Regions from separate parts of the Rhodopirellula sp. UBA1907 genome, predicted to be linked through region 1. Evidence: riboswitches for the same ligand, from Rfam matches in the RefSeq annotation. Region 1 holds a riboswitch; the other holds the start of a gene.
The links. Region 1 has a riboswitch for cyclic di-GMP ahead of B2R17_RS13435 (Flp family type IVb pilin). Riboswitches for the same ligand answer to the same signal wherever they lie in the genome.
Positions count from the first base shown of each region.

Region 1 (4,567 bases):
ACGCGGCAGATGCGGCAAAAGCTTACGACCGATTGCTGGCAGCACAGCTCGGCAAGCAAATCGCTCGACAAGGGATCGAGGTGCAAAACCGATTGATCGACTTGGCAAACGAAGCCGATCGATTGGGCGTCCCCGATGGAAACGTCTTGCAACTACAACAAGCCAAACTGGTTTGGCAGGACATGGAAGTCCAACAAACGTTCGCAACGCAAAAGCTGAGACAAGAACTGGCCCGACGCACCGGCCGCCCCGAATCCGAAGTCGCAATCGCGGTGACAATCGATTCGTTGCAATCCACCGAATCCGTCGACGCCGGCAGCAGCGTTGCAATCGCCCTGGAAAATCGCAATGACTTGAAAGCAGTCAAGCAACTGTGTGCAGGCATGCGAACCTGCAACTTGTCCTCGGCACGGCAACTGATGGGTGCACTCAGCCCGGGCGCCGGTTTGGCCATCGCGTCGGCCACCGGAAAAAAGCTGTTTTCGTGTTTCTCACCAGATTCGAACACAAGCGATCTAAATTGCCGCCGTCAACAATGTTCGCTTCTCCGCGAATCGTTGTCGGATGTGATCCGCAACGAAACATTGCAATCGGTCCTCGACGTTCGCCTGGCGAACGCTCGTCTTGGACTGATCGATCGACAATTGCAATGGGCCGAGGAACGGTTGGCTGAAACGACGGCCGCAATCGAACTGGACCAACAACCCGTTGGCTCGGATGACCTGATTCGTTTGGAACTCGCGAAGTTGCGTGGCGATCAACTCGCGCGGCAACTGGATGTTTCATTGGCGATCACAGAGTGGAAACGTGTGCAAGGGATCGTGTTAGAGTAGCCTCTCACGACCATTCCACGATTCGACCACGCCGCCTCACGGTGCGTGGCAAACCGATAGGCCATCGCGATGAATTCGATCTCTCACTACAAGGGAACTGCTGCATCACTCTTTGGTGCGGCACTCCTGATGTCATTGATCAGTGCTCCTGCCCAAGCCGCCGAGGGTGATCCGGTTGCGGTTCGCGTTTCGCCTGGAGGAACAGTAACGATTGAATCGCACTGGGGTTTGAGTGTTGCGGTCAAAGCTGAACTGAAGAACTCGAGTGATTTGTCGCAAGGCGATGCGTCCGCGATTCCAGAGACTGACGCGACGGTGACGGTGGGTGAGACCGGCACCTACCTGCTCAGCCGACCAGCCAACGAAGCCGAAGTCACTTGGCAACCAGTACCCCAGAATGAATTGGAAGCAGATTCAGCCAGTAAGACACCAAACGACATCCAAGTGAGCCATCTGGGCGATACAGCCGTTCATGTTCAGCTGGACGGTGTTGACCTCGTTGTTGCAGGCCTCGGTTGCACTTCCGAAACGCTGGCATCAATAAAGAACATTGATGCGGTCATCGGATCGGACCTTCAACGTTTTGTTGTCGAAGGCCAACCAAAGCCCCCGAGCGTTCGGAACTGGATCTCAGTTTCATCGGCATTGCCCGAATCGGTCCAAGTCAAAACGCAGGATCACAACACGGTTGCCATCTCATCCAAATCGGCTGATTCCGAAACGAAGCCGGCTGTTGTTTGGTGGAACGTCTCGACGAAACCGTGGCAAATGCCCGAGGAGATGGACAAACTCTTCGCCGCGATGAAAAAGTCTCGTGCCGAGTCTCAGGCGGTCTTTGCGGAGCTGACAACGGCTCAAATGAACTTCAAACCCGCCAACGGAACTCACACGCCTCGCTGGAATGTGGAGCACATGATGGGGCGTCAGTTGCTGTTTTTCTCTCAGATGTATCACGAGGCTGACGCGTCGATTCCTGTGATGGATCTAAATCCCGCCCAAATGCCGCCCGACTATAAATTCGCCAACGCGGATTGGAGTGGAGCTGAAGAAGCTCGTCAGATGCAACGCGTCAGCGACTTTTCGCGTCGGTTTGCTTATCTGCTGGATGGATACTCCGTCGACGACAAAGTGCCGGGCAGTCGTTGGCCTACATTGAAGGCTTTGCTGAAACAAATGGATCGGCACTACAGCGAACACACAACCAATACGAAAAAGAAATTTTCGCTGCCCGGATGGCCTAAAAAGTAACTCCGCCGAGTTCGGGTTTGCGGAATATCAAACAGAGGGGCAGTGGTCTTCTATAAGTGCATGCGCCCATTTGTCATTTTTACAATCGCGGCCGGCCGCCTAATCGTTATGACCGGACCAACCCGGCAACTTGCCTCGCCGTTAAGGTTCGGCCAACCGATCTTTTTTGACACCTTCGTTTTCTGTCGTAGTGTTCGGTAGTGAGAAAGTGAATGGCCCAAATGCGGCGGTTCACTGCCACGTCGAACATTCGAAGGTGTGTTGCCTTGGACTGCTCGACTGGGTCAGCCGAAGTTCCCTGACAAAGGCAAACCGTTCGAGAGGACGGCACGCAAAACCACGGGTCCGTGAGTCGGTCGATCGCATTGTTTGCGTTCGGCTTGGCTTCAGGAAAGCCGAGTTGCCGTGGAAAGAACTCTTCGTTGTTTCAACCTGAAACACGCTCGAGTTTGAACCGAGGCTTGTCAGTTTAATTTTCATTGACGAAGGCTGTTGTCACCTGGGTCGGTTCACATCGAATCGACTGACATTTTGTCGCCGGGTTAACGAGACATAATCGTGGCCCCCGTTTTTGTCTGGAGTTAGACATGAAAAAGTTTGCTGAAAACGTTGTTGCTTTCCTGAAAGAAGAAGACGGACCAACGGCTGTTGAATACGCCGTCTTGTTGGCCCTGATCATCGTCGTTTGCATCGGTGCTGTTACCACAATCGGTAACAACGCCAACGCAAAGTTCGGCGAAGCTGGCGATGCAATTGCTGCCAACTAAGTGCTGATCCGGCGGGTCCGTCCCGTCAATTTGGCGACATTCCGAATGGCGGCGAGACCACTCTCGCCGCCTTTCGGTATCGCCCGTGGGGGAGCCCTATTGCGACGACGATGTGGATCGACATGAGACGATCCGCCATTGAGAGATTCGATGGATGTCTTAGCTAACACTCATTTCACACCTTTTAGGTTTGCCCCCGGGCATCGAGCGAATGAACTACCCACTAATTCCCGCTGACGCTGCCGCCCATGTCTGGCAATTAGCCTGCTGTGGCGTGACTTTGCTGTTCGCAATGTTGAGCTGGATGATCGGTCCTCGCTGATCCATCCGTTTTGACCGGAAACCAATAAAACGTTCACCGCCAACTCAAACACCTTCCAATTTGAAACCACCAACGGACGACTCGTTTCACGGACGACTCGGCCGAAGAAACACGGGGAAATCACCATGGACACTCTCCTTCACGGCATCACCGAAAACTGGACCATTTGGTTCGTGACGGTTGTCCTTATCGTTGCTGCTGTCATCGACGGCATGATTTTGAAAGTCCCCAACTGGTTGACTTTCCCGTTCATAATCTGCGGATGGGCACACTGCTTTATCCAAGGCGGCTTTCCCGAACTGGGATACAGCTTGCTCGGCACATTCGTCGGCATGATGTTGCTGTTGCCACTTCGCAACGTTGGCGGCATGGGTGCAGGCGACGTGAAACTGCTCGCTGGCATCGGAGCCTGGTGCGGAACCATGATCACGCTGAAAGCCTTTGCTGCGACCGCCATCGTCGGCGGAATCATGGCAGTCTTCATGATCTGGAAGAGCGGTGCATGGATGAAACACTACGCTCAATTCCTGAAAATCATGGAAGAGTGGCGAACGATTCGCAAACCTGAGCAGCTCGCCGCGATTGCTCGAGAGCGAAAACCGACCATGTACCTGTTGCCATACGGAATTCCGATGGCCATCGGCACGATCATCTACTTCGCCGCCACGGGCCAATTGGTCTGATTCAAATTGAAGATCGAGGGCCGCATGGTACCCCCATGCGGCCTGTCATCATTTGTGCCCCATTTTTCGGGGATTTTCCTCCTAGCGTTGGAAATTCGAAGCAAAAACTCCGTTTGGCAATCTGTAGCGATTGCGCAAAGGGACTCGGTTGCCCCAAGTGTGTTTAGCTCTTGAAGACTCACACCCGATACCGTGAGTGACGCTTCCATTGCGGGCGGTCGGTCATCGATCGAATTCAACGCGAGCAGTCTGTCACCTCTGGTTACCCACTCGATTGCCATGCGAAACAAATCAGTCTTCCTCATCTTGGCCTGCGTTTGCGGCACGATTGCCGCGATCGGCGTTAGCCAATGGATGCAAGCTCAATCGACGGGTCAGAGTTCGGTAGAAACGGTCGAGATCTTCGTCACCGCGAAAACCATTGACATTGCCGAAGAAATCACCGCTGACAAAATCCGTCTCGAACAATGGCCCGCCGATCGTGTTCCGACCGGTGCGAGTGGCAAACTCGAAGACGTCGAAGGCAAATTTGCGCGCCAGCGTTTCTACGAAGGCGAACCCGTGATGCCGGTCAAACTGATGGCTGATGCGAACGGTTCATCCCAAACCATTCCAGTCGGTTTCAGCGTCGTGTCGATGCGAGCCGACCCGGAGAGTAGCGTTGCGACCCTCGTCCGCCCCGGCGACCGAGTGGACGTGATGGCCTACTTCGTC
Region 1 covers NZ_DDGH01000060.1:131,300-135,866, reverse strand. The annotation lists gene B2R17_RS13445 (hypothetical protein) at 1-833, shown strand, start outside; gene B2R17_RS13440 (DinB family protein) at 903-2,081, shown strand; cyclic di-GMP riboswitch class I at 2,378-2,489, shown strand; gene B2R17_RS13435 (Flp family type IVb pilin) at 2,669-2,848, shown strand; gene B2R17_RS13430 (A24 family peptidase) at 3,296-3,853, shown strand; gene cpaB (Flp pilus assembly protein CpaB) at 4,046-4,567, shown strand, end outside.

Region 2 (4,567 bases), on a different contig from region 1:
GTTCATCAAAGACCAATTCACGTCCCAAAGCATCAAAATCATCTTGCGAGATTCCATAGAGAATCTGGCGGCGAAGATCGCTGGTGCTGTTGTTGGATGATCCAATGTCGACAGTTCCACGATTACCAGGAGCACCGGTTCCCGTTGGATAGAGTGAGCATTCGTGGAAGCCGTCGCTTCCTTCCACGACCGATCCGTTGAAGTACATCAAGTCGTCAGAAGTTTGTTTGTCACTGACCAGTTGCCAAGTTTCCTCATCCAGAGCAATGGGCAAGATGTCAATCTTGGTTCCATTGTTCGGTGGACGCTTGAACCCGCTGATATTGTGTTGGAATGCTGCAGTCACGCTTTGACGAAGAGATTGCGATTTTCGACCAGTCAATCCAGCCAGCTGCAACGGAAGTTCGCCATGAGCCGAGTTTGTCAGATGGAGATTGACGCGGACCGCGTTGGCCGACGCCCAATCATTCATTGGCTCAAAGACTTGAGTCGCATGATCGTAAGATCCAATCTCGACCGCGTGATCGACTGAGCCAACATGAGCCTGGATTTGTCCGATGTGATTGGCGGAGCTGATTCGGTCTGCCGAAGACTTTACCTGGTTGACGCCATCGTGGTCCCCGTTGACGCGAGCATCATACAACGCCCAGGCTCCCGCGAGTGCAGCAGAATCGGCGGACCTGGAGAGTTCTGTTCTTGCGGTGTTGATGTAGGCAAATTCTGAAACGACCGCCAGGACTGTGAACAATGCGACACAGAGAATGAGGCCAAAGATTCCCGCGGCGCCGCGTCGGGATTCAGGCTCTTGAATGCAATAGCGGAGTTGGATGATCGATTTGGATGACATTTGATTTCAACTGGATGATGGCAGAACGCGATGGTTGGAGACGAACGGATAATCTTCTGAAGATTCGTCCACTGTGCATTGGCACGATACGTTGATCCGATCGTTCGATCACGAATTGATCGACGTCGGTGTCAGATTGACTGTGATGACTTGGTCACTGCCATCCTCAAAAACGACCCGGATACTTTTCAATCGAATCGAACGAACACGATTGGCTCCGAATCCGATGTCGACATTCGCGAGGCTTGTATCGGGGTGATATTTCATCAGGCCATCACCGCTCTCATGTGGCATTTCAACCAAGTAGTCAGGGCCTCCAAAGGCTCCCCAATCAGCCGACTCACCATTTTTGATCGCGAAGAGATAGCGAGAGTTCTTGACGGCCATGACGGTCGTCCATCGGATGCAGTCGTTGCTCGCTGACCAGTTTTGAAAGTCTCCACCACGTTCGTGGTCGACCGCCTTGTCGTTGACCGCGGCAGTGACGCGAAACCCACCGCTTGAATAGGTTGCATCTGCGGCATAGTTCAGTTGCAACTCAAAGTAGCGAGATTCGTCGTCTCGGTTCGGAAAGACGAAAAACGATACTTGTGGCGAATTGATGTCAGGCTCGGGATCGCCCAGCGTCAGTTCCCAGTTTTCTTCGATGAAGTAGATCGATTTACGATCGTCTGCAGAGACGTCGCTTGGGGTGAGTGAAACCCATAAGCCCAGCAGGCCCGCGAGGAGTAGCTTTGAAAGGGCAAGTTCGTTCCGCATGGTGTGCGCCTTCGGTGTGAGCAGGAAATCCCCCCCGCTCGATGTGACAACCACATCTTCTCGCGATGTCGATAAGCATCCAGGGCGGTCTGGCAGTCCAAGTTTTTCAACATGGATCCATGACTTTGCGTCCCACGTTTACACGTGGTTTGCCGTTTTCTTGAATGTCGAATCGGAAGCCCACAACGTCGCTAACACAAACACTAGGTCACGAATGAGCAGGTGGGCTTTTGTGAGCCATCCCCGGTTGCAGATTGTGCGACTGCGACAGTGGTTCGCCCGCTCGTGCCGGTTGAAACGATTTTGCAGCGGAATGGTCGACTTTTGACCTCTGTTTCCAACGGATTGATGGTGCGATGACTCGCGTGGCACACGGTTGTTGGGAATGGTGTACCCTATAGGGCCCGCCTCTCCCCCACCTTTTGATCGACGGTTCTGTAATGAAGAGTCCGTTCGCCCCGCCCTTGTTTGACAACGTCATCGCTGAACCAATCGGCGATCGATGTTGTTCGCTCGCCAATCGTTGGCCGACCGCTCGATGGATGCTGGCTTTTTTTGGGCTAACCATCGGTTGTGCAGCGATGGTTTCCGCGGATGAATCGAACGAAGAATCCTTTGACTTCTTCGAAGCTCGCATTCGTCCGGTTCTGATCGAGCATTGCTATGAATGCCATGCTAAAGATTCGGATGACCTCGGCGGTTCGTTGCGTTTGGATGTGAAGGAAGGATGGGAAGTTGGCGGTGACAGTGGGCCGTCCATCCGACCTGGCGATCCCGCGGCAAGCGAACTGATGGCGGCGATTCGGTACGAGTCCTCCGAGATGCCACCCTCGGGAAAGCTGCCCGATCACGTGGTGCGAGATTTTGAAAAATGGATTCGCGATGGTGCGGCTGATCCAAGATTGATGTATGAAGAGGAACAGCTCACAAGTTCTCAGTCAAAGTCATTCGACTGGGAACAAGCTCGGCAGTTTTGGGCGTTTCAGCCTCCTCGCTCGAGCGAGTCGCCGGTTGCGTTTGATTCTGATTCCGCGATCGATGCCTACCTGCAACGACGCTTGGACGCCGAAGGATTGACCGCAACTCCGATCGCAAGCCCGAGCGTGCGACTGCGACGTTTGGCGTTTGATCTGACTGGGTTGCCGCCCGATCCTGAAGCGCTTCAACAATTTCAAGCGGATCCCAGCGACGCACATTGGCGGCGATTGGTGGATCGCTATCTCGCCAGCACGCAGTTTGCGGAACATTGGGCGAGGCACTGGATGGACGTGGCTCGCTACGCCGACAGCAACGGCAGCGATTTCAATGCGACGCATCATGACGCTTGGCGGTATCGCGATTACTTGGTGCGGTCGTTTGCCAACGACATGCCGATCGACCGGATAATTCGCGAACAGATCGCGGGTGATTTGATGCCGGCCTCTTCCGATGAAGATCGACGTGACAAGTTGGTCGCCACCACGTTCTTGATGATCGGCACCAAGATGCTGAGTGAACGCAACAAGACCAAGTTGCGGATGGATGTGGTCGACGAGCAACTCGACACGGTCGGACGTGCTTTCCTCGGCATGACGTTTGGTTGTGCTCGCTGTCACGATCACAAGTTTGATCCCATCACCACGCGAGACTACTACGCGATGGCTGGGATCTTTCGCAGCACGCGAACACTGCATGGTGAGTCGCAGCAATACGTCAGCACTTGGGAGAAAACTCCGCTTCCGATTTCGAAGAAGCACAAGGAGTCCATTCGTGAACACGAACAATCGCTGCAAGGCCTCGATCAAGAGATCAAAGCAGTCGAGTCGGAACTGAAGTTTCTCGCAGAGAAGACGGAACTCGAAGGCATCACGATCGATGATGTCGATGCCGTTCGTGAAGGTCACTGGGTTGAATCGACGTACAAATCTGGGTTTGTTGGCAAAGGTTATGTGCACGACGAAAATCGAAACAAAGGGGAGGCGTCGATCCGGTTTGCCGCGGTCTTGCCCAAGGCCGGACGGTATGAGCTTCGAGTTCACTACAACTCCAGCGGCAATCGGGCGTCGAATCTGCCTGTCACGGTGCAGTTGAACGACGAGACTCACAATCTGGTTTTGAATCAGACGGTTCCTCCGACGACGGGCACTTACAGCGTGCTGAAGGAGTTTGACTGCGAGGCGGAAACTCAGTCGCAGGTCACGCTTTCGAACCGTGGGACGGATGGTTATGTGATCGCCGATGCCGTGCAGTGGGTTCAGGTCGATGGCGAAAAGGACCCGGGTGAATCAGACGCGGAGATCGAACAAAACATCGCGATGCGAACCGCGTTGACTCAGACACTCAAGCAACTGAAGTCACAACGAGCCGATTTGGTCGCCAATGCTCCGCCCCCCGTTCCGACCGCGATGGCGCTGGCCGATTTACCGAGCGATGAGCAGGAGGATTGCCCGATTCATATTCGGGGTGAGGTCAGCAATCTGGGCGACATCGTCCCGAGAGGCATTCCGCAGGTCTTCAGTGAATCCACCACCGCGTTTGAACCCTTGGAAGGAAGCGGTCGGTTGGAGTTGGCACAGTGGTTGACCGATCCTGATCACCCGCTGACCGCGCGGGTCAGTGTCAACCGAATCTGGATGCACCTGATGGGCGAAGGACTGGTGCGGACCGTCGACAACTTCGGCGTTCGGGGCGAGAAACCGACTCATCCCGAGTTGTTGGATGCGTTGACGATCGACTTTGTACGCAACGGTTGGCGTCAGAAGCGTTTGATTCGAAACATCGTTTGCAGCGACGCGTATTCACGATCGATGGTTTCGGATGACGACCCGCGAGTCTCACTCGATCCTGAAAACCGATGGCGAGGTCGGGCCGTTCGCAGACGCATTCCCGCGGAAGCGATTCGCGATGCGATGTTGGTTGCTGCCGGCACGCTCGACCCCAGCGGTCGTGAAAACTTGATGGACAGCTATGCGACCTTGGTCA
Region 2 covers NZ_DDGH01000083.1:122,199-126,765, reverse strand. The annotation lists gene B2R17_RS17990 (Tad domain-containing protein) at 1-847, opposite strand, end outside; gene B2R17_RS17985 (hypothetical protein) at 956-1,606, opposite strand; cyclic di-GMP riboswitch class I at 1,687-1,770, opposite strand; gene B2R17_RS17980 (DUF1553 domain-containing protein) at 2,047-4,567, shown strand, end outside.
Region 2: linked by a shared signal. The riboswitch ahead of B2R17_RS17985 (hypothetical protein) and the one ahead of B2R17_RS13435 (Flp family type IVb pilin) in region 1 are both predicted to bind cyclic di-GMP.